Regions from separate parts of the Acidovorax sp. FG27 genome, predicted to be linked through region 2. Evidence: riboswitches for the same ligand, from Rfam matches in the RefSeq annotation. Region 2 holds a riboswitch; each other region holds the start of a gene.
What was found. Region 2 has a riboswitch for cobalamin ahead of cobM (precorrin-4 C(11)-methyltransferase). Riboswitches for the same ligand answer to the same signal wherever they lie in the genome.
Positions count from the first base shown of each region.

Region 1: it holds a riboswitch for cobalamin, as region 2 does, so the genes downstream of both, ABWV53_RS10535 (TonB-dependent receptor domain-containing protein) here and cobM (precorrin-4 C(11)-methyltransferase) in region 2, are expected to answer to the same signal.
Region 3: it holds a riboswitch for cobalamin, as region 2 does, so the genes downstream of both, ABWV53_RS14795 (TonB-dependent receptor) here and cobM (precorrin-4 C(11)-methyltransferase) in region 2, are expected to answer to the same signal.

Region 1 is NZ_BAABVY010000009.1:786,874-794,081, reverse strand. It holds gene ABWV53_RS10555 (cyclic di-GMP phosphodiesterase) at 1-1,313, shown strand, start outside; gene ABWV53_RS10550 (sensor domain-containing protein) at 1,310-3,775, shown strand; gene ABWV53_RS10545 (cell division protein ZapA) at 4,170-4,625, opposite strand; gene ABWV53_RS10540 (DUF904 domain-containing protein) at 4,622-4,846, opposite strand; cobalamin riboswitch at 4,949-5,215, shown strand; gene ABWV53_RS10535 (TonB-dependent receptor domain-containing protein) at 5,300-7,153, shown strand; gene ABWV53_RS10530 (cobyrinic acid a,c-diamide synthase CobB) at 7,188-7,208, shown strand, end outside.
Region 2 is NZ_BAABVY010000008.1:200,171-207,378, reverse strand. It holds gene ABWV53_RS06080 (chaperone modulator CbpM) at 1-129, opposite strand, end outside; gene ABWV53_RS06075 (DnaJ C-terminal domain-containing protein) at 126-1,127, opposite strand; gene ABWV53_RS06070 (extensin-like domain-containing protein) at 1,230-1,997, opposite strand; gene ABWV53_RS06065 (hypothetical protein) at 2,564-2,929, shown strand; gene ABWV53_RS06060 (class I SAM-dependent methyltransferase) at 3,157-3,897, shown strand; gene ABWV53_RS06055 (peptidoglycan-binding protein) at 4,028-5,077, shown strand; cobalamin riboswitch at 5,258-5,505, shown strand; gene cobM (precorrin-4 C(11)-methyltransferase) at 5,669-6,514, shown strand; gene ABWV53_RS06045 (sirohydrochlorin chelatase) at 6,511-7,208, shown strand, end outside.
Region 3 is NZ_BAABVY010000010.1:192,900-200,107, reverse strand. It holds gene ABWV53_RS14805 (ABC transporter substrate-binding protein) at 1-76, opposite strand, end outside; gene ABWV53_RS14800 (ABC transporter ATP-binding protein) at 73-855, opposite strand; gene ABWV53_RS14795 (TonB-dependent receptor) at 872-3,082, opposite strand; cobalamin riboswitch at 3,158-3,405, opposite strand; gene ABWV53_RS14790 (Fur family transcriptional regulator) at 3,571-3,954, shown strand; gene ABWV53_RS14785 (TOBE domain-containing protein) at 4,056-4,271, opposite strand; gene ABWV53_RS14780 (ATP-binding cassette domain-containing protein) at 4,325-5,176, opposite strand; gene ssuC (aliphatic sulfonate ABC transporter permease SsuC) at 5,196-6,062, opposite strand; gene ABWV53_RS14770 (VOC family protein) at 6,059-6,436, opposite strand; gene ssuD (FMNH2-dependent alkanesulfonate monooxygenase) at 6,497-7,208, opposite strand, start outside.

The DNA of each region.
Region 1 (7,208 bases), on a different contig from region 2:
TCATCGATATCGACCAGTTGCGAATCGGCATGTACATCCAGCTCGACGTAGGCTGGATGCATCACCCGTTTCCCACCAGCAGCTTCAAGGTGGCCCATTCCGGGCAGATCGAGCTCCTGCGCTCGCTGGGGTTGAAGCAGGTGCGTTACCTGCCGGCCAGAAGCGATGTGGAAGCGGGCGCCGAGCCCGCAGCGCCGCAGCCGGCTTCGGACGGGCCGGACGCGGGCGCGGATGCAGCAGCGGCCGGCGAGGGCGAGAGCGCCACGGCCGCGCCCGCGGGCGGCCTCTCCGGCATTCGCGCCCGGCGCCTCGCATTGCTCTCTGCGCTGACGGCGCAGCGCCTGGCGCTCGACCGATGCGACCAGCGCTTCCACGAAGCCACGCGTGAATACCAGCGGCTGGCCGCCAAGGCGCCCGCCGACCCCCGCGCCGCGCGCGAGCAGGCCGACGCCCTGGTGGCCGGTTGCGTCGCCGAGGTGCTCGAACACGGCGATTCCGCCATTCGGCTGCTGTCGCAGGGCGTGGGCGTACAGCCCGCCCTGCATCCCGTCAATGTGATGGTGCTATCGCTGCTGCTGGGCCGCGCGCTCGGCACGCAGGGCGAGGGCCTGCAAGGCATCGGCACCGCGGCGCTGCTGCACGACCTGGGCAAGCACGCCCTGGCGCCCCATGTCGCCGAACCGGCCGCCCCGCTCTTGCCGGCCGACCGCAAGCGATACGAAGGCCACGTGGCCGAGTCCGTCGCGCTGGCCCGCCGCATGGGCCTGCCGGGCGCCGCGCTGGTGGCCATCGCCCAGCACCACGAGATGGCGGATGGCAGCGGCTTCCCGCTCGGCCTGCATGGGGAAGACCTGAGCCGGGCCGGCCAGATCGTCGCCCTGGTGAACCACTACGACCGCATGTGCAACCCGCTGCACGGCGCGGCTGCCCTCACGCCGCACGAGGCGCTGTCGGTCATCTTTGCGCAGCACAAGGCGCGGTTCGACGCCGTGGTGCTGGGCGCCTTCATCCGCATGATGGGCGTCTATCCGCCCGGCTCGGTGGTGCAGCTGGTCAACGACCGCTATGCGCTGGTCATCTCCGTCAACTCCGCCCGGCCCCTGCGGCCGCGGGTGCTTGTGCACGACTCGCGCGTGCCGCGCGACGAGGCGCTGATCCTCGACCTGGAGCGGGTGCCGGAGCTCGGCATTCGCCGCAGCCTGCGGTCCGCGCAGCTGCCGCGCGACGCGCTCGACTACCTGTCGCCGCGCCAGCGCATCTGCTACTTCTTCGAGCGCGCGGTGGACCCGGGCCCTGACGGGACCGCGCCATGACGGCCCTGCCGCGCGACATCGCCGGCTGGAGCGCCGTGCTGGACGGTCTGGCCGAAGCCGTGTGGCTGGTCGAGCCCGCCACCCAGCGCGTGCTGCATGCCAACCGCGCAGCGGCCGTCCTGACCGGCCGGCCCGTGGACGGCATGGTGGGCCAGCCCGTGCAGCAGATCGCCGAGACGCCCGAGGACCTGTTCTTCTGGGCCCAGCCGACCGACGGCCTGGTGCAGGGCCTCGATTCCCGCAGCAGCGTGTCGGCGCGGGGCCGGGGGTGGATTCCGGTCGACCGCCGGGTGGCGGCCGTGACCTTGCCGGAGGGCAAGGTCCTGCTGATGCTGACCATGGTGGACCGCGCCCGCGTGAGCGCTGCCGAGCACGAGCTGGAGACGCTGCTGGCCGAACTGCGCGCCACGCTCGACTCCGCCGCCGACGGCATGATGGTGTGCGATCTGCAAGGCCGCGTGCGGGCCTTCAACCAGCGGCTGGCGCTGCTTTGGAACCTGCCGCGCGAGCTGCTCGTGCAGCGCGACGACGCCGCCGTCCATGCCCATCTCGAGGGCCAGGTCGCCGACGCGCCGGCCTACCGGAGCCGGCTGGCCGCCATCGCCAGCGAGCCGCTCGAGGAAACCATCGACGTCATCGGCCTGCGCAACGGCGCGCTCATGGAACGCCGCTCGGTGCCGCAACTGGTGCAGGGCCGGCCGATCGGGCGGGTGTTCTCGTTTCGCGACATCACCCGGCAGGCCGAGGCGCAGGCGGGGCTGCGCCTCGCGGCGCGCGTGTTCGAGTCCAGCCCGGATGCGATCTTCATCGCCGACCACCGCGACGTGCTGGTGAGCATGAATCCCGGCTGCGAGCGCCTGGTCGGGGTGGGGCCGCATTCCCGGCTTGGCGAGCCCGCGACGGCGCTCTTCAGCGCGGATGCGGGCAGCGCGGCGCTGATGGCCGAGGTGCGCGCCGCCTGGGATCGGGACGGGTTCTGGGAGGGCGACCTGACCGTGCCCAGCCCATCCGGCGAGCCCTGCGCGGTGCACCTGTCGTGGGTGGCTCTGCGCGACGAGGCGGGGCTGCTGCTGCAGAGCATCGGCTTCATGCGCGACCTGACGTCCGAGCGCGCGGCGCAGCGGCGTATCGAACAGCTGGCCTTCAGCGACGTGCTGACCGGCCTGCCCAACCGCCTTCTGCTGTCGCGCCGGGTGGAAGCGGCCATCGCCGCGACGCCCCGCGAGTCCGAGACCGGCTTCGCGATCCTGTTCCTGGACCTCGACCGCTTCAAGATCGTCAACGACTCGCTGGGCCATCCGTTCGGCGACCGGGTGTTGAAGCTGGTGGCCGAGCGCCTGCAGTCGTGCCTGCGGCATACCGACATGCTCTGCCGCCTGGGCGGCGACGAATTCGTGATCTACCTGCACGGCGGCGATGCCGGCGTGGCCGAGTGCGTGGCGCGCCGCATCCTCGACGACATGCTGCGGCCCTTCGTGCTCGATGCGATGGGCTTTTCCATCCAGTGCAGCATCGGGGTGGCCCTCTATCCGCAGGACGGCCGCACGCTCGACGAGCTCGTCAAGCAGGCGGATACGGCCATGTACCGCGTGAAGGAGCGTGGTCGGGGCAACTACGGCTTCTACCAGCCGCAGATGAACGCCAATCTGCTGGCCCGCATGAAGATGGAGCACGGCATGCGCCAGGCGCTGGGCCTGGGGCAGATGGCGGTGCATTACCAGCCGCAGGTGTCCATGGCCTCCGGCCGCATCGTGGGGGCCGAGGCGCTGGCGCGCTGGAGCAGCCCGGAATTCGGCGCGGTGTCGCCCGGCGTGTTCATTCCGCTGGCAGAAGAGTCCGGTTTCATCGTCACCCTGGGCGCGTGGGTGATGGAGCAGGCGATCGAGGAAGCCGCGGGCTGGCTGCGCTCGGGCACGCCGCTGGTGGTGGCGGTGAACGTGTCCGCGCTGGAATTCCGCCAACCGGACTTCGTGGACCGCCTGGTCGCACTGCTGGAGCGCCACCGCCTGCCCGCCACCTTGCTGGAGCTGGAGCTGACCGAGACCATCCTGCTGCAGGACGCGCAGGAGACGGAGCAGCGCCTGCTCACGCTGGCGGGCCTGGGCATAGGCCTCGCCATCGACGATTTCGGCACCGGCTATTCGAGCCTGGCCTACCTGAAGAAGCTGGCCATCCACAAGCTCAAGATCGACCAGTCTTTCGTGCGCGGTCTGCCGGACGACGAGGGCGACCGCGCCATCGTGAGCGCGATCACCAGCATGGGCCGGGCGCTGCACATCGAGGTGATCGCCGAGGGGGTGGAAACGGCGGCCCAGCGGGCGGCGCTGGAGCAGATGGGCTGCCAGCACTTCCAGGGCTTCCTGTGCGCCCCGGGGCTGCCGGCACCGCAGCTGCGCGCCCTCATCGCCAGCCACCAGCACGCGGCCTGGTCGCCGGCACCGGCGAACCGGGCGTCGCCCTGACGGAGCGCTGGGGGAGAGGGTAAGAGGGAGAGAGGGGTCTGCACGAGACCCTGGCCGGCGTCAGGCGGGTGTCGTGCAAAGAAACAAGGTGTCTGCGAATGCCACCGAGCCGTCATCCTGAACCGGGGGTTCAGGGGGGCGAGGGCAGCCAGGCGTTGGGTTCATCTGACGCGAGATGATCACGCTCACCGGGCGATGTACCAAGCCCGTGCTCAAAGAGCATTGGTTCAAGGAAATATAAAGCCCGGCAGCACCGCAGACGAGGTCATTGTAGGCTCGGCGCAAAGGCCGCGACGGCAAAACCCGCGCGGCCGGTGTTGGCGATTGCGCAGCGCTTGCCGGATGCGGCCATCAGGAGCATAAGCGCCCCCGCCCTCAGATCGTAAACACGTTCTCAGACGCGGGCGCCGCCGTCCAGCGCGTGGTCCAGCCGCTGCAGCAGGGCGTCGATGCGCTGCTGCGTGTCGGCCTGCGCCTCGGTGGCCGCGTGCCGGGCGGGGCCGTCGTCCAGCGGCAATGCGCCCTGGTCGAACAGGCCGGGGGCCGGCGCCGCCGGGCCCGGCAGGGGCGCCGCAGCCTCCACTTGCACAGAGTCCGCCGGAGGGACGGGTTGTTCGGCGGCGCTCCCAGCGGCCTCCTGGCGCGCCGCCTCGCGGTCCGACACCTCGAACGCCAGGTTCAACGCCGCCAGCACGGCGATGCGCTCGCGGGCCCGCACCTTGCCGGCATCGCGGATGCGCGTCATGGCGCTGTCCACGCGCTCCACGGCGTCCAGCAGGCGCTGCTCATGCCCTTGCGGGCAGGTCAGCAGATAGCTTTGCTGCAGGATGCGGACCTCGATCTGCTTCATGGTGCGTCTTCTTTCGTGTCGGGCGTGGCCGGCAGGCGGTCGAGCAGGGCATCGACGCGCGCCCGCGCCGCGTTCAGGCGGGACTTGAGCGAATCGCGTTCCTGGGTCAGGTCCATCACCTGCTGGGCCAGCAATGCGTTGGTGCGCTGGAGTTCGGCATGCCTGGTCAGCAGCCGCTCGACCCGCTCGGCGATGTCATCGATGGAGGAGGTGTTTGCCATAGAGCGTGCGATTGTAGGGTTGCGCCGGCCTGGGGCCCTCGCGGCAACGATGAACAAACCAGTCACCCGCGTGCGGGGGTTGGCGGGGGCGATGCCGGCGTCGCCTAAAATCATGGGGTTGGTGCTCGCTGCATGGTTCGCATGCCGCAGTTCAACGGGAAGCAGGGAGGCGCCCCCACCGGGAGCGCGCCGAGCCTGCGCTGCCCCCGCAACGGTCAGCGACCGAACCACGCCAGGGTGTCCGAACGGATGCCCGCGGTGGTTCCCTCTCTCCATCCACATGCCACTGGGCGCGTTGAACAAGCGCCTGGGAAGGCGATGGGAGGGCGCGTCGCCAGCCCGGATACCGGCCAACACGGTGGCCGCCCACGCCTTCGATGGCGCGGGCGGCCGTGATGCCCAAGGACCGGCGGGGAGGCCGGTCAGGGTGAATCTTCCTGTGCACACCTCGTCATGACAACCCGCTTCCGTTTCCTGCGCCTCGCCGCGCTGCCCCTCGCCGTGGGCGCCGCCTGGCCCGCCGCCTCGCAAACCCTGCTGGCGCAAGCCGCCACCGCGCCCCAGCTGCGCGACACCGTGGTGACCGCCACCCGCGTGGAACGCCCGCTCGCCGACCTGGTGGCGGACGTCTCCATCGTCGACCGCGACACCATCGAGCGCAGCGGCGCCGTGGGCGTGATGGACGTTCTGGCCCGCCTGCCGGGCGTGGAGATTTCGCGCAACGGCGGGCAGGGCAGCAGCGGCAGCGTGTTCCTGCGCGGCGCCGAATCGCGCTTCACCGCCGTCTACATCGACGGCGTGCGGGTCGATTCGCAGACCACCGGTGGCGCGATGTGGGAGCAGATTCCGCTGGCGCAGATCGACCGCATCGAAGTGCTGCGCGGCCCGGCGGCGGCCGTCTACGGCTCCGACGCCATCGGCGGCGTGATCCAGCTCTTCACGAAGAAGGGCGAGGGCAAGCCCGCGCCGTATGCGCAAGTGGGCCTGGGCAGCCACGGCACGCGCACCGCGCAGGCGGGCGTGAGCGGCGGCGCCGGCATGGTGGACTATTCGCTGGGCATCTCGCACGAGCGAAGCGACGGTTTCAACGCCCGCCCCATCCCCACCGCCAATCCGGACGACGACGGCTACCGCCGCACCACGGGCAACGCCCGGGTGGGCCTGCAGATCGACGCACGCCACCGCATCGAGGGCACGCTGCTGGCCAGCAACCTCGAGTCGCAGTACGACAGCAGCCGCACGGCGGACGACCGCAACCACCACCAGCTGCGCACGGGCGGGCTGTCGTGGGCGGCGCGCTGGACCGACACCTACACCACGCGCCTGCAGGCCACCACCTCGCGCAGCGAATACCGCACCACGCCCAGCTTCTACGAGACCGAAACCACGCTGCGCAACTACCTCTTGCAGAACGAATGGCGCCTGGGCGCGCACCTCTTCACGGCCGCCCTGGAGCGCCGCGAGGACGAGCTGCGCAACCCGGCCGCGTTCGCCGGGGCGACCGAGCTGCACGGCGAGCGCTCGCAGAACGCGCTGGCGCTGGGCTACGGCGTCGCGGTGGGCGCGCATTCGCTGCAGGCCAACCTGCGCCGCGACGACGACAGCGAGTTCGGCGGCAAGAGCACCGGCAGCCTGGCCTACGGCCTGGCCCTGGCGCCGCAGTGGCGCGCCACCGTCTCGGCGGGCACCTCGTTCCGCGCGCCCACGCTGTACCAGCGCTTCAGCGAATACGGCGTCTCCACGCTGCAGCCCGAGTCGGGCCGCAACATCGAGGCCGGCCTGCGCTGGACCGAAGGCGACAGCAGCGTGGGCGTGGTGGCGTATCGCAACCGCGTGCGCAACCTCATCAACTTCGGCGCGCCCGGCAATTGCGCCAGCACCTTAGGCTGCTACGAAAGCATCGGCCGGGCCGAATACAGCGGCGTCACGCTGTCGGGCTCGCACCGCATGGCGGGCGTGAACCTGCGCGGCTCCATCGACTGGCAGGACCCGCGCGACCTGGACACCGGCCGCCAGCTGGCCCGCCGCGCCAAGCGCCATGCCTCGCTGGGCGCCGACACCGAGCTGGCCGGCTGGACCTGGGGCGCCGAGGTGCAGGCCTCGGGCCGCCGCTTCAACGAAGCCGCCAACACCAACGTGCTGGGCGGCTACGGGCTGGTCAACCTCTACGCCAGCACCCGCGTGGCGCGCGACTTCACCGTCCTCGCCCGCGTGGACAACCTGGGCGACAAGCGCTACGAGACGGCGCGCACCTATGGCACCGAAGGGCGCACGCTCTACGTGGGGCTGAAGTGGATGCCGCAGTGATGATGGCCGCAGCCGGCCGAGCGGCCTGACGCCCATGCAGGCGAACGACGCGCCC
Region 2 (7,208 bases):
GACGACCCATTCCTCGCGGTCGCCCGCCGCGCGGGCCAGTTCGGTCATGCCCAGCGGGTGGGCAGCGTCCACAGGGTGGGCTTGCGTGATGGTGACGCTGGTGTGGCGAACGTAGGTCGTGGTGGTCATGCGGAGGCTCCCAGGGCGCTGCGGGGGTTGAAGGCTGCGCTGGCCCGGGCCAGCGCCTCGTAGGCCGCGCGGGCGGCTTCGGAATCGGCGGGCGGCAGCGCCAGCTCCAGTTCCAGGTACAGATGGCCGGGCGTCGCGCCCGGAAAGCCGCGGTCCTTCAGCCGCAGCCGGCGCCCGGGCCGGGAGCCGGGCGGCACGGTGACCTCCACCTCGTCGCCATTGGGCAGCGGCACCCGCACCTGCGCGCCCAGCGCGGCCTCGCTGGGCGTCACCGGCAGCTTCATGGTCACGTCGTGGCCCTCGACCCGCCAGCGCGCATCGGGCGTGAGGCGCAGCTCCAGGAACAGGTCGCCCGCCGGCTCGCCGCCGTGCCCGGGCAGGCCCTGGCCGGCCAGCCGGATCAGCTGGCCCGGCCGCACGCCGGGCGGAATCTTCACCTGCAGCGTGCGCTGCACCAGGTGGGGCTGGCCGTCATCGTCCAGCTCCATCGCCTGCAGCTGCAAGGTGTGTTCGCCGCCGCGCAGGCTGGTGGGCAGGTCCACCTCGATGGCCGCATGCTGGTCGTCGCCCCGCATGCGTGGCTGGCGCTGCTGGGCCTGGCGGCGCTGGGCCGCGCCGAACAGGGACGAAAAGAAGTCGCTGAAATCCGCATCGTCGGCCGGGCCGGCGGTGCCGCCATGGCGGGCACGGCTGAAGTCGAAGCCCTCGTCCCAGCCGGGCGGCGGTGTGAAGCCCTGCGTGCCCGCCGAGCGGCCCGCCGAACCGTGCGCCGCTCCGCTCGCCACCCGGTCGGCCAGGGCGTCGTAGGCGGCGCGCTTTTCGGCGTCGTGCAGCACCTCGTAGGCCTCGTTGACGTCCTTCATCCTGGCCTCGGCGTCGGCCTCCTGGCTGACGTCGGGATGGTACTTGCGGGCCAGCTTGCGATAGGCCTTGCGCACTTCGTCGGCCGTCGCCTTGCGGTCCACGCCCAGAGCGCTGTAGTAGTCCTTGAAGTCCATGGTGTTCCGATGCGGGAGATGGCGGGAAGGAGATACGAACGGATCTCCTGCATGGTGCAGCAGGGCGCCCCGCCGCCCAAGTCGGCCGACGCCGCAATCGCATCAGCGGCAGATCGGCCAGCCGCCCGTTTCCAGGTGGAAATGGTCGCGGTGCACCCGGTTGTAGCCCGGGCCCAGCGTGCCGTCGAAGCGGCGGCAGGCGCCCGCTTGCGCGGCGTGCAGAAACCGGGCGACCGGGTCGCGCTGCAGCGCCTGGGCGTCGTCCCACGGCTGGGGGGCATCACGCAGCAGCTGGATGCGCCGGCCATTGGCCAGCGTGAACCCGCTCACGTCCAGCGCATCGGCCGTGGCATGGCGGCTGCGGCGGCCGGTGCCGCGCCCGTCGCCGGTGTTCACGTTGCGGCAGGCGTAGCTGCCCAGGTGTTCGATGCGGCGCACCTCCTGGCCCAGCTCGGCGCGGGCGGCGGCCTGCAGGTCGTGCCGCTCCCAGAGCGCGAACGACAGCGCCGTACGGCAGCTGAGCACCGTGGCACTGCTCAACTGCACGCGGTGGCCCGACTCCAGCCGCACGGCGTTCGTAAAGCCGCAGCCCTGCACCGGCGCGCGGTCGGACACGGGGGAAAAGCGCAGGCCGGCACTTTTCAGCGCCGCCAGGCACTGGTCCGGATCGGCGCGTGCGCGGCGCATCTTGAACGGCGTCAGCAGGTTCGGCGTCTCGGCCACGTCCAGCGCGGCCAGCGGGTCCCAGCGCGGCGGCACCGGCACCCAGCCGCCCAGGTAGCCGACGAGCAGGCCGCAGGCGAGGCTGAAGAGCGCCGCGCCGATCAGGCGACCGGCGCCTCTCGCGGATGGAACGGCGGGGTCAGTCATGCACGGAGCACGACGCCGCGGACGACTGGGATGCCCGCATGCGGAGTGTGCGATGCGAGCGAGTCATCGGCAAGGCGGGGCGAAGGAGGGGGAATGTCACAGGGGCGGTCCGGTGGCTGTGCAGTCGATTGTGGGCGGAGTGGCGCGTACGCCGGGGCGGACAGCCGCGCCGCAGCCTGTCAGCAAGAAGCCGACCTTGGGAATGTGCCGCGCCAAGGGCGTCTCGGGCCATTCTTCTGACGTGATTCGCCGGATCGGGGCGTACCGCGCTCGTCCGAACTGCTGTACCCAGTGCCTTGAGCCGCTTTGAAGAAGCGAATCAGCCTGTGGCATGAACGATCGTTCGAGGATATTTCCCTCCCGACCGTTTCCTGCGGCTTCTGCTTCGCTCACCCGGGCGCCCTGGGGGTGATGCGCCATCACCTACAAATGTAGTGATTTGTCATGGCATCAATAATCCGGAGCTTTTCTGGCGTGACGACTGTACGACACCGTTAAAGTTGCCAGCAAATTGCATAACGCAAGGTGAATACATGACAAAAAACCAGTACCGAGTAATCGTTGCCATGTCCTTCATCCTTTTCAATCTTTCGGCTCGGTTGGATGCGATTTTCGATCTGCTTCCAGATTCTTACAAAGGAAGACTACCGACTCCGCTCGATGGCGAAACGATCCTTTTTCTGGCCCTCACGATCTTGGGCGCGATCGCAGGGCTCTATGGGTCCATGAGATTTTTGTCGTGGGCGCCGATGCTCAACCTCATTACCGCTGGTTGTTTTCTGGTTCTCATACTAAGCAGTCACATGGTATTTATTAGTTCGTCCTGGGCTCAGGCTTTAACGCTTGTTGCCACCGCGAGTTGGGGGGTTGCTCTCGCACTGCCCTATATCAGTGACAACGTTGGGAGGATGTTCAAGTCGAAGCCAGATTAAGGGATGCGGCGCATTTTCTATCGCCCGTCCTGAGAAAAAAAGGCAGGCCCTTGATGCAAGCGGACAACCGCACCAGAGCCTCCCGGCGAAATGCCAGAGTTCCCCTCACTAGAATGCAGCGCACCGAAGCACCTGCCGAGCCCATCGCCTGACCGGTCACTGGGAATGCACCTTCACCGCGACCGCCTCCTGCCCATGCCTTTCCGCCTGCCCGGGCACTCCCGGCCATGAACCGCTGGCTGCCCTGGCCGCTGCCCGCCCTGCTGGCCTGGGGCGCCGCCTGGCTGGCCTACGCGGGGCTGCAGCGCTGGCTGCCCGCCGCCGTCGCGCTGGCGCTGGCCTGCGCCCTGGGCACGGCGGCCAGCCTGCTGGGGCAGGGTTGGTGGCGGCGCGGGCTGATCGCGGCGGGGTTTCCGCTGTCGCTCGTGCTCACCGGCACGGCCGCCGGCGTGCCGGCCTGGGCCTGGCTGGTGCCGCTGGCCCTGCTGCTGCTGGTCTATCCGCTCAATGCCTGGCGCGACGCGCCGCTCTTTCCCACCCCGCGCGGCGCGCTGCAGGGCCTGGCCGCGCTGGCCCCTTTGCCGCCCGATGCGCCCGTGCTGGACGCCGGCTGCGGCCTGGGCGACGGGTTGATCGCATTGCGCCAGGCCTACCCGCAGACGCGCCTGCACGGGCTGGAGTGGAGCTGGCCGCTGCGGGCCCTGTGCGCGCTGCGCTGCCCCTGGGCGCGGGTGCGGCGTGGCGACATCTGGGCGGCCGACTGGGGCGGCTATGCGCTTGTCTACCTCTTCCAGCGGCCGGAAAGCATGGAACGCGCCGCCGCCAAGGCCGGGGTGGACATGGCGCCGGGCAGCTGGCTCGCGAGTCTGGAATTCGAGGTGCCCGGCCGGGCGGCGGACGCCTGCCTGCGGGGCGAGGCCGGCGCCAAGCCGGTGTGGCTCTACCGCATCGGCGCGCCCGAAGCCTGAACGCGCGGGCCTTGGGGCCGGTCAGGCCCGGCGCTATGATGCCGCCGCGCTTCGCCCGCTTGCAGGGCATGGCGGCTGCCCGGCACCGCCTTTCACACCGACACTCCAACGACACCGAGAGGAATCGAACATGACCCGGAAGATGCACACCCTCCCTCTGCTGGCCACGGCCTGCGCCGCCGCCCTGCTGCTGGCCGGCTGCGAGACCACCAACATGCGCATGGGCAGCCCCGACGCCAAGACCGTCGCCACCGGCGCTGCCGGCGGCGCCAGCGCCTCCGGCGAGAGCAGCGAGCTGCAAAAGTGCGCCGCGCCTCTCGGCACCGTCTCCCTCGTGGAGAACCAGGACGCGGGCTGGTACACCATCCTGCGCAACGAATACAAGCTGCCGCCCACCGCCAACCTGCTGCGCCTGCTGATCCAGCAGTCCAACTGCTTCGTCGTCGTCGAGCGCAGCGCCTCCGGCATGCGCGCCATGGACCGCGAGCGCCAGCTGATGGGCTCCGGCGAGATGCGCGGGGGCAGCAACTTCGGCCAGGGCCAGATGGTCGCCTCCGACTATGGCCTCTCGCCCGAGATCATCTTCTCCAATTCCGACGCGGGCGGCATCGGCGGCGCCCTGGGGGGCCTGCTGGGCGGCGGGCGCGGCGCCGCCATCGCCGCCATCGGCGGCAGCATGAAGACGCGCGAGGCGAGCGCCATGCTGACCCTGGTGGACAACCGCTCGGGCGTGCAGGTCTCCGCCTCCGAGGGCAGTGCGTCCAAGAGCGACTTCGCGGGCTTCGGCAGCCTCTTTGGCGGATCGGCCGGCGGCTCGCTGGGCGGCTACCAGAACACCGCGCAGGGCAAGGTGCTGACGGCCGCCTTCATGGACGCATACAACCAGATGGTCGTGGCGCTGCGCAACTACAAGGCGCAGAGCGTGCAGGGCCAGGGCCTGGGCGGCGGCGGGCGCCTGGGCGTGGACGGGGGAGCTGCGCCCTCGCAGACCAAGGCGGGCGCCTCGATGTCCATGCGGCAGGCACAGGAGCGCCTCTCCGCGCTGGGCTACAACGTGGGCACGCCGGACGGCGCGGCCGGCCCGCGCACGACCAAGGCCTTGCGCGAATTCCAGAAGGACAAGGGCATCGCGGTGACGGGCCGCCTGGACGCGGCCACGCAGGACGCGCTCTCGCGCTGAACGCCGCCCCCGGCGCGCAGCCATTGCTGGCGCGCCGGCTGCACCGAACGGACCCGGCCCTGGCCGGGTCTTTTCGTTGGCGCCGGGCATGGTGCTACTGTTTTGATAGCTGCATGCGCTGATGGATCAAGCGCTGGAGCCCTCAACGGCTCGTCACTTTCAGCCACGGGCACCCACCGGCCTATACTCACCCCCGTTGGTGCTCGCAAGGCCATTGCGGCCGAGCAGTTAAACGGGAACCAGGGAGGGAGCGTCCGCCAAGGAACGTTCCCCAACCTGGGCTGCCCCCGCAACGGTACAGCGACGAAGACGGCACCGCCGGCTTCACCCTGCATGGAACACACGCCCACTGAAAGGCCCAGCGCCTTTTGGGAAGGGCCCATCGCAGCGTCGCCAGCCCGGATACCGGCCGACAGGGGGCGTCGCAGCCACCGGCTTTTTTGTCCGTCACAGGATGGAGGAGAGCCGGGGCGGCGGCGCCCATTTCACGGAACCTGCGGGGAGGCAGGAGTCCGGGCACACGCATTCCTGTCGGTTCTTTCCCATGCCAGTTTTCCTTGCGCGCGCGCCGCTTTTCGCGCCCTGCCGCCCATGACCGCCCCGGGCACCGTCTGGTTCGTCGGCGCCGGGCCGGGCGACCCCGAGCTCGTCACCGTGAAAGGCCGCGCCCTCATCGAGCGCGCCGGGGCCATCCTGTTCGCGGGCTCGCTGGTCAACGAGGCCGCCACCCGCTGGGCGCCGCCCGGCTGCGTCATCGCCGACAGCAAGGACATGACGCTGGAGCAGATGGCCGCCTGGCTCATCCTGCAGGCGCACAAGCACGAGACCGTGATCCGCCTGCAGACCGGCGACCCGGCGCTCTACGGCGCGCTGATCGAGGTGGTGCAGCCGCTGGACGCCGCCGGCGTGCCGGTGCGCGTGGTGCCGGGCGTGTCGTCGGCCATGGCCTCGGCCGCCGCCGCCGTGGAGAGCTTCACCCTGCCCGAGGTCACCCAGAGCGTGATCTTCACCCGCGTGGAAGGCCGCACGCCCATGCCGCCCGGCGAATCGCTGGCCGAGCTGGGCCGCCACCACTGCACGCTCTGCATCTTTCTGTCGATCACGCTGCTGCACAAGGTGCAGGCCGGCCTGCGCGAGGCGGGCTGGGCGGACGACGCGCCCATGCTGGTCGTGCACAAGGCCAGCTGGCCGGGCGAGGAGGTCATCGTGCGCGGCACGCTGGCCGACATCCGCGAGCGCTGCCGCGCCGCCGGCATCGTCAGCCAGGCCATGGTGATCGCCAGCCCCACGCTGGGCGCGCGCCAATGGCAGGAGCTTGCCAAGTCCAAGCTCTACGACGCAAGCTTCACCCACCGCTTCCGCCGCGCCAGCCAGCCGGCCGCAGCCAACGCTGCGCCCGAGGCCCCCGAAGAACCCCACGCACCGACCGCCCCATGACCACCACCATCCTCCTGATCGGCCACGGCTCGCGCGAGCCAGAAGGCAACGACGAGATCCACGCCTTCGTGCGCCAGTGGCGCGAGCGCCAGCCGGGCTGGCGCATCGAGGTCTGCTTCATCGAATTCGCGCCACCCGGCCTGCACGATGGCCTGCTGATGGCCGCCAAGGGCAGCAGCCGCGTGCTGGTGCTGCCGCTCATCCTGAACGCGGCCGGCCACGTGAAGATGGAAATCCCCGAAGCCATCGAGCATGCGCGAGAACACTGCCCGGGCGTCGAATTCCTCTACGGCCCGCACCTGACGGCCTGCGAGCCCATCCTCACCATCCTGCAGCGCCAGCTGCGCCGCTGCATGCAGAAGCTGGACATGCCCGACCCCACAACCACCGGCATCGTGCTGCTGGGCCGGGGCTCGTCCGACCGGCAGGCCAATGGCGACGTCGCCAAGATGGCGCGCTGGCTGCAGGAGGACAGCCACCACGAGTTGGTGGAGATCGCCTTCACCGGCATCACCTGGCCGCGCCTGGAGCGCGTGGTGCAGCGCCAGGCGCTGCTGGGCATGAAGCAGATCGTGGTGCTGCCCTACTACCTCTACACCGGCACGCTGATGCAGCGCATAGCCCGGCAGGTGGAGCACCTGCGCGTGCAGTATCCGCAGCTGCGCTTCGCGCAGTCGGGCCACTTCGGCATGGA
Region 3 (7,208 bases), on a different contig from region 2:
CCATAACCGGCACCACGCCCAGCAGCGCGGCGGCCAGCGCCGCCACCCGTTTCGCCCACCGCCTGCCCGCGCTCATGCTGCGGCCCTTTCGAACGACCACAGCGTGCCGCCGTGGCGCGGGTGCCGCGTGTGCACCAGCTCCATCCCGAAGACCGAAGCCACCCGGGCGGCGCTCAGGGCCTGCGCCGGCGCGCCGTCGGCCACCAGCCGGCCGCCCTGCAGCACCCAGGCGCGGGTGGCGAAACCCGGCACCAGCCCCAGCTCGTGCAGTGCCGCGACCACCGTCAGGCCCAGGCTGCGCACCAGCGCCAGCAGGTCGGCGCGTGCGGCCAGGTCCAGGTGATTGGTGGGTTCGTCCAGCAGCAGCAGCGTGGGCTGCTGGGCCAGCGCCCGCGCCAGGTGCACGCGCTGGCGCTCGCCGCCCGACAGCGTGGCCAGCGCCCGCCCGGCCAGGCCGTGCACGGCGCAGGTGCGCAGGGCATGTTCCACGGCCGCGTCGTGTTCGGCGCGGCTGGCGCCGTGCCGATGCGGCAGCCGGCCGAAGGCCACGTAGTCGCGCACGCGCAGGCCGCCCTCCACCGCCTCGGCCTGGCTCAGCAGCGCCACGTGGCGGGCGCGCGCGGCGGCGGGCCAGTCGGCCAAGTCGCGCCCCAGCAGGCGCACCGCGCCCTCGGTGGGCGCCAGGCGGGCGGCCAGCAGTTTCAGCAGCGTGCTCTTGCCCGCCCCGTTGGGGCCGACCAGGGCCACGCATTCGCCCGGCCGGACGATGGCGTCGATGGGCGCGATCAGCGCCCTGCCCTCCGGCGTGCGGAAGGCGGCGCCCTGCAGTTGCAGCACCGGAGTGGGCAGCGTCATGGTTGGGCGACTGCGCTCAGAGCGTCCAGCGCAACGCCAGCTCGTAGCTGCGCGGGGCACCCAGCAGGATCTGGTCGGGGTAGAACGGATCGGCCCATGCCGCATAGGCGCGGTTGCCCAGGTTGCGCCCGCGCAGGGTGAGCTGCACGCCGCGCGCCACGTCCACCGCCAGCGCCGCGTCGAACACGGTGTAGCCGTTCAGGCGCACGGTGTTGGTGTCGCTGTGGAAGCGCTCGCCCACGCGGCGCACAGACGCCGACAGCTGCATGGGCACTCCGGCCACGAAGCGGTAGCCCACGCCGGCATTGGCGACCCATCGCGGCGCGTTGGGCGGCTGGTTGCCGGAGAACGACGTGCCGTCGGCCTGCAGGTAGCCTTCGTAGCGCGCCCGGTTCAGCGCCAGGTTGGACCAGAGGCTCCAGTGCGCATCGGGCCGCAGCGCAAGCGAGGCCTCGACGCCGCGTGACTTCAGCGCGCCGGCCTGCGCCAGCTGCTGGCCGCCCTGCGCGGCGTAGACGTTGCGGCGCTCGGTGTCGTAGTAAGCCAGCGTCCATTCGCCGCGCTGCTGCCAGAACGACTGCTTCACGCCGACCTCGGCATTGCGCGTGCGGGTCAGGTCCAGCGGCTGGGTGGCGCCCAGCAAGAAGATGTTGTTGGCCGCCACGTCCGCCGCCGTGCCGTACTGGCCGTAGACGGTGGTGCCGGGCGCCGCGTCCCAGGTCAGGCCGATGCGGCCGGTGGTGGGGTTCCAGGTCTTCTCGTACGGAAAGCCCGCGCGCTGCACGCCGGCGGTGTTGGCGGAGCTTCTGTCCAGCGCGATGCGTTCATGGCGCAGCCCGCCGATGAGCGCGACGGTGGGCGCCACGCGCAGCCGGTCTTCCAGCGCCAGCGCGGTGTTGCGGATGGCGGTGGTCTGCAGCTGGGTGGTGAGGCGCCCGTAGCTGCCGCGCGCGGGGTCCACCAGGCTCACGCTGTCGCCAGGGAAGTTGGCGGCGCCGGGGCGGTCCAGCTGGAGGTGGCTGTGCTCGAAGGCGGCGACCAGGCGGTTGTCCAGGCCGCCCAGGCGGGCGTCCCACTGCGCTTCGGTCTTGTTGCCCCAGCTGGTCTGGTCCTGCGCCACGTAGAAGCGTTCGCGGTCCACGAGGCCGGTGGCCGCATTGAACGCGCTGATCTCGTTGTTGAGCCAGGTCCGGTCGGCCGTGTAGCGCCAGAACTGGCTGCGCAGCACCACGGCGTCGCTCGCCTGCCATTCGCCGCCCGCGCGCAGCCAGGTTTCACGCGCTTCGTTGCGGTTGTCCTGCACGTTGTAGTTGGTGCGCAGCGTGCGCCCGTCGATGGCCACCGGCCCCATGGCGCTGCCGTTGAAGCCCGACGTGTAGCTGCCCGAGACGATGCCGCCACGCGGCTGCACGCCGGGTGCGCCAGCGGACACCAGAGGCGTGCCCCAGTAGCTGCTGCCGCTGTCGCGCTTGGCTTCGCCGGCGACGAAGAGCTTCACGCCCGGCGCGGCCCGCCAGTCGAGACCGCCCGACAGATGCCGGTTGCGCTGGCCGGTGTCGTCGATGAAGCCGTCGCCGTTCGACGCGCTGGCGTCCAGCCGATAGTCCAGGTCCTTCCAGGCCGTGGTGCCGCCCGAGCCGATCGACACGCGGCGGTCGCCGAACGAGCCGGCCGAGGTGTTCACCTCGGTGCGCACCGGCCCCTGGTGCGGGGCCTTGGTGACGAAATTGACCGCGCCGCCGGTGGCGCCCTCGCCCGACATCAGCGAGGCCGCGCCCTTGAGGAACTCGACGCGCTCCAGGTTGGCCGTGTCCATCACGCGCGAGGTCATGTTCGGCGGGCCGACCTTGATGCCGTTGTAGAGCGTGTTGAGCTGGCTGTTGGCGAAGCCGCGCATCGAGAACGCGCTGGGCTCGGCCGGGAAGTCGCCCGCCAGCACGCCGGTGGCCGCCTGGGCGGCCTGGGTCACGGTGCGCAGGCCGCGCTCGGCCAGCACCGCCGCGGGCACCACGTCGATGGACGCGGGCGTCTCGCGCACCGAGAGCCCGAGCCGCGACGCGCTTGTGGCGGTCTGCTCGAGCGGGGCCGTGGAATCGGGTGGCAAGGCCGTGCCGGTGACGACGACGTCGGGCAGGGTCGATGGGGTGGTTTGCGCGCACAGCGGAAATGCGGCGGCCAGGGCCAGGGGCCACACGGCCACCCGCGCGAAGCGAGACGAGTGATGCATACGATCGATGGAAGACACATAGGCCCTGCGCCAGCCACCCGCCAGCACGTGAGCGTCACGGCACCGTTCCCGAAGGAGCAGCACCTCTTGTTGGCCGGTATCCGGGCTGGCGGATGAATCCCCCCGAGCCTTCCCAGGTGCTTGTTCAAGGCATCCAGTGGCTGTGGGCGAGGAGATCGGAGCGCCCCGAGGAGCGCCCCATCCGTTGACCGTTGCGGGGGCAGCGCAGGCGCGGCACTTTCCTGTTCGGTGGTGCTTCCCTGCTTCCCGTTGAACTGCGGCGTGCGAACCACGCTGCGAGCACCAACGCGGCGATTCTAGGGGCATGAGGAGCTCGGGGGGAGCATGGCGCATATGATAATGCATTATCAATATCAATCAGCCGAGTCACTGCGTCTTTTGGACGCGGCCGCTTCGGCTCGCATGAGCGCCCGATAATTCCTGCTTCTTCCCGCCCATCAGCCCGCGACTCCAGCGCACCCGCATCCATGGAACGATCCACCAGGCAACGCACCGCCATCCAGGCCGCCATCGAGGCGGCGCACCGGCCCCTGACGCCCCAGGAAGTGCTGGAAAGCGCCCGCGAAAGCGTGGAGGGACTGGGTCTGGCGACGGTCTACCGCAACATCAAGGCGCTGGTGGAGGACGGCGCGGTGCAGGTGGTGAACCTGCCGGGCGAGAGCCCGCGCTACGAGTCGGCCGCGCATGACCACCACCACCACTTCCAGTGCACGGTGTGTTCGCGGGTGTTCGACGTGCACCAGTGCCCGGGCGACCTGCTGGATCTGGCGCCCAAGGGGTTCACGGTGGAGCGCCATGAGCTGACGCTCTATGGCCGGTGTGCCGACTGCGGCAAGGCGCGCCGGCGGTAGCGGGCCGGATGGATCGGCCCGCCTTCGATTGCTATTATTTATATAGCATCAGGCGCTTGCAGGACAAGCGCTGACGGCCGATTCGATGCCAAATGCTGCGTTCACAGCTTGGCGATCGACACCTCGGTGGACTTCACCAGCGCCACCACGTCCGAGCCCACGCCCAGGCCCAGCTCGTCCACCGAGCGGGTGGTGATGACCGAGGTGACGATGCCCCAGGGCGTTTCGACATCGACCTCGGAGACGACGTCGCCGCGCACGATCTCGCGGACCTTGCCCTTGAACTGGTTGCGGACGTTGATGGCTTGGATGGACATGGTGGACTCCTGTTGAAAAAACAAACGGTGTGGATGGAAACGGGTGCAAGGAACTAGACCGCCCAGCGCAGGCCATGGGCCGGCACGCCGGGCCAGAGCGCGTCGGCCGCCTGCGGGCCGGCGGCGTCACCCGGCGCGGGCTTTTGCAGCACGCGGTCGAGGATGCGTTTCTCGAGCGCGGCGAACGCGGCGTCGCCCTGCGACCGGGGCCGCGCCAGGGCGATGCGCTCGTCCAGCGCGATGCGGCCGTCCTCGATGAGGATCACCCTGTCGGCCAGGGCCACGGCCTCCTGCACGTCGTGCGTGACCAGCAGCGCGGTGAAGCGGTGGCGCAGCCACAGGCCTTCGATCAGGCGGTGCATCTCGATGCGGGTGAGCGCGTCCAGCGCGCCCAGCGGCTCGTCCAGCAGCAAGAGGCGCGGCTGGTGCACCAGCGCCCGCGCCAGGGCCACGCGCTGGCGCTGGCCGCCCGACAGGCGCGCCGGCCATTCGCCCTCGCGCTCGGCCAGGCCCACCTGGGCCAGCACCTCGCGGCCCCGGTCGCGCAGCGCGTCGGGCAGGCCGAGGGTGACGTTGTCCAGCACGCGGCGCCAGGGCAGGAGGCGCGCCTCCTGGAACATGATGCGCGTGTCGGCATGCAGGCCGCGCACGTCCTGGCCGTCTGTGGTGAGCGTGCCGCCGCTGGGGGCCTCCAGCCCCGCGACCAGGCGCAGCAGCGTGCTCTTGCCGCAGCCGCTGCGGCCCACGATGGCGACGAATTCGCCCGGCTCGATGGCGAGCTGCGCATCGCGCAGCACCTCGCGCTGGCCGTAGCGCTTGTGCAGGCCCCGCGCATGCAGCCGCACGCCGCCCGGGGCGCGTGCGGCCGCAGCGGCCGGTGGGTGGGCAAGAGAGGTGTCGGTCATGGTGATGTGGCCTTTTCTTTCACTTCGACTGGTAGCCCGGGTGCCAGCGCAGCCACCAGCGCTCCAGCCCCCGCGCCAGCAGATCGGCCAGCTTGCCCAGGAGCGCGTAGAGCAGGATGCCCACCAGCACGATGTCGGTCTGCAGGAATTCGCGGGCGTTCATGGTCAGGTAGCCGATGCCGGACTGCGCCGAGATGGTTTCCGCCACGATCAGGATCACCCACATCAAGCCCAGCGAGAAGCGCAGGCCGACCAGGATGGACGACAGCGCGCCCGGCAGGATGATCTGGCGGTAGAGCTGCCATCGCCCGAGCCCGTAGGTGCGGCCCATCTCGATCAGTTGCGGGTCGACGTTGCGGATGCCGTGGAAGGTGTTGAGATAGATCGGAAAGAACACCGACACGGCGATGAGGAACACCTTGGCCGATTCGTCGATGCCGAACCACAGGATCACCATCGGGATCAGCGCCAGCGCCGGAATGTTGCGCACCATCTGGATGGTCGAGTCCAGCAGGGTCTGAGCGGTGCGCACGGAACCCGTCAGCAGCCCCAGCGCCAGCCCCAGCCCGCCGCCGATGGCCAGGCCCGCCAGCGCCCGGGCCGCGCTGATCTTCACGTGTGTCCACAGCTCGCCCGACACGGCCAGCTGCCAGCCGGCCAGCAGCACGTCGGACGGCGCTGGCAGCACGCGGGACGACAGCCAGCCCAGGGCCGAAGCCACCTGCCAGCCCGCCACCAGCGCCACGGGCACCAGCCAGGGCAGCAGCAGCTGCCACAAGGTGGCAAGTGCGCGCCGTGCAGCGGCGGCCAGCGCGCCGCTGGCGGGCGCCTCCAGCGCCTCGGGCAGGGGCGACACCTGCAGCTCGCGGAGGGCGGGCGCGGTCATACCGGCCACTCCTGCTCGGTGTCGGGCTCCAGGAATTCGAGCTGGTTGCCCGCCGGGTCCTTCACGTAGAAGCGCAGGTAGCCAGGCAGCGCGCGGTTCTCCACCAGCGGCAACTCGGCCTCCAGCAGCCGGCCGCGCAGCTCGGGCAGGTTGTCCACCTCGAAGGCCAGGTGCGACGCGGCGGGCACGGCGGCCCAGCGGTCGGTGGGCACCAGCTCGATGCGCTGGGCGCCGGCCGCGAAATGCAGCGCCGTGCCGGTGGCCGCATGGCGCAGCTCGGTCAGGCCCAGCAGCGCGCTGTAGAAGTTGCGGATCTGCCCCTCGGCACCGGCCGGGAACGGCAACTGCACGTGGTTGATGGAATGGATCGCCATGTCGTTTCTTCCTCCTCGGCCCGGGGGCCGTCTCGTCTTTCTTTCTTCTTCGCCGGGCCGTCAGCTCTGCGAGGCGCGTGGCGCGTACTGGTTGCCCACCGTCTCGCCGAAGGGGCCCAGCGGGTTGCCCCCCGCCAGCCGCTCCCGCACCGCCAGCGGCAGCAGCGGGAAGACCAGCTCCGCGAAGCGGTAGGCCTCTTCCAGATGCGGGTAGCCGGACATCACGAAGGTGTCTATGCCCAGGGCGGCGTATTCCTGGATGCGGTCCGCCACCGTCTGCGGATCGCCCACCAGCGCCGTGCCCGCGCCGCCGCGCACCAGGCCCACACCGGCCCACAGGTTGGGGCTGATCTCCAGGTCGGCACGGCTGCGCTTCGCGCCGCCCTGGTGCAGCGCGGCCATGCGGCGCTGGCCCTCGGAATCCATGCGGGCGAACACGGCCTGGGCCTGCACGACGGTCTCGTCCTTCACGCGGCTGATGAGGTCCTCGGCGGCGGCCCAGGCGGCGGCCTCGGTCTCGCGCACGACCACGTGCAGGCGGATGCCGAACTTCACCGTGCGGCCCAGGCGGGCGGCGCGCTCGCGCACGTCGGCCACCTTCCTGGCGACCTCGGCCGGGGGCTCGCCCCAGGTCAGGTAGGCGTCGACCTGCTCGGCCGCCAGCGCATGCGCGGGTTCAGAAGACCCGCCGAAATACACCGGCGGATACGGCTTTTGCAGCGGCGGAAAGAGCAGCTTGGCGCCCTTGACCGAAAGGTGCTCGCCGTCGAAG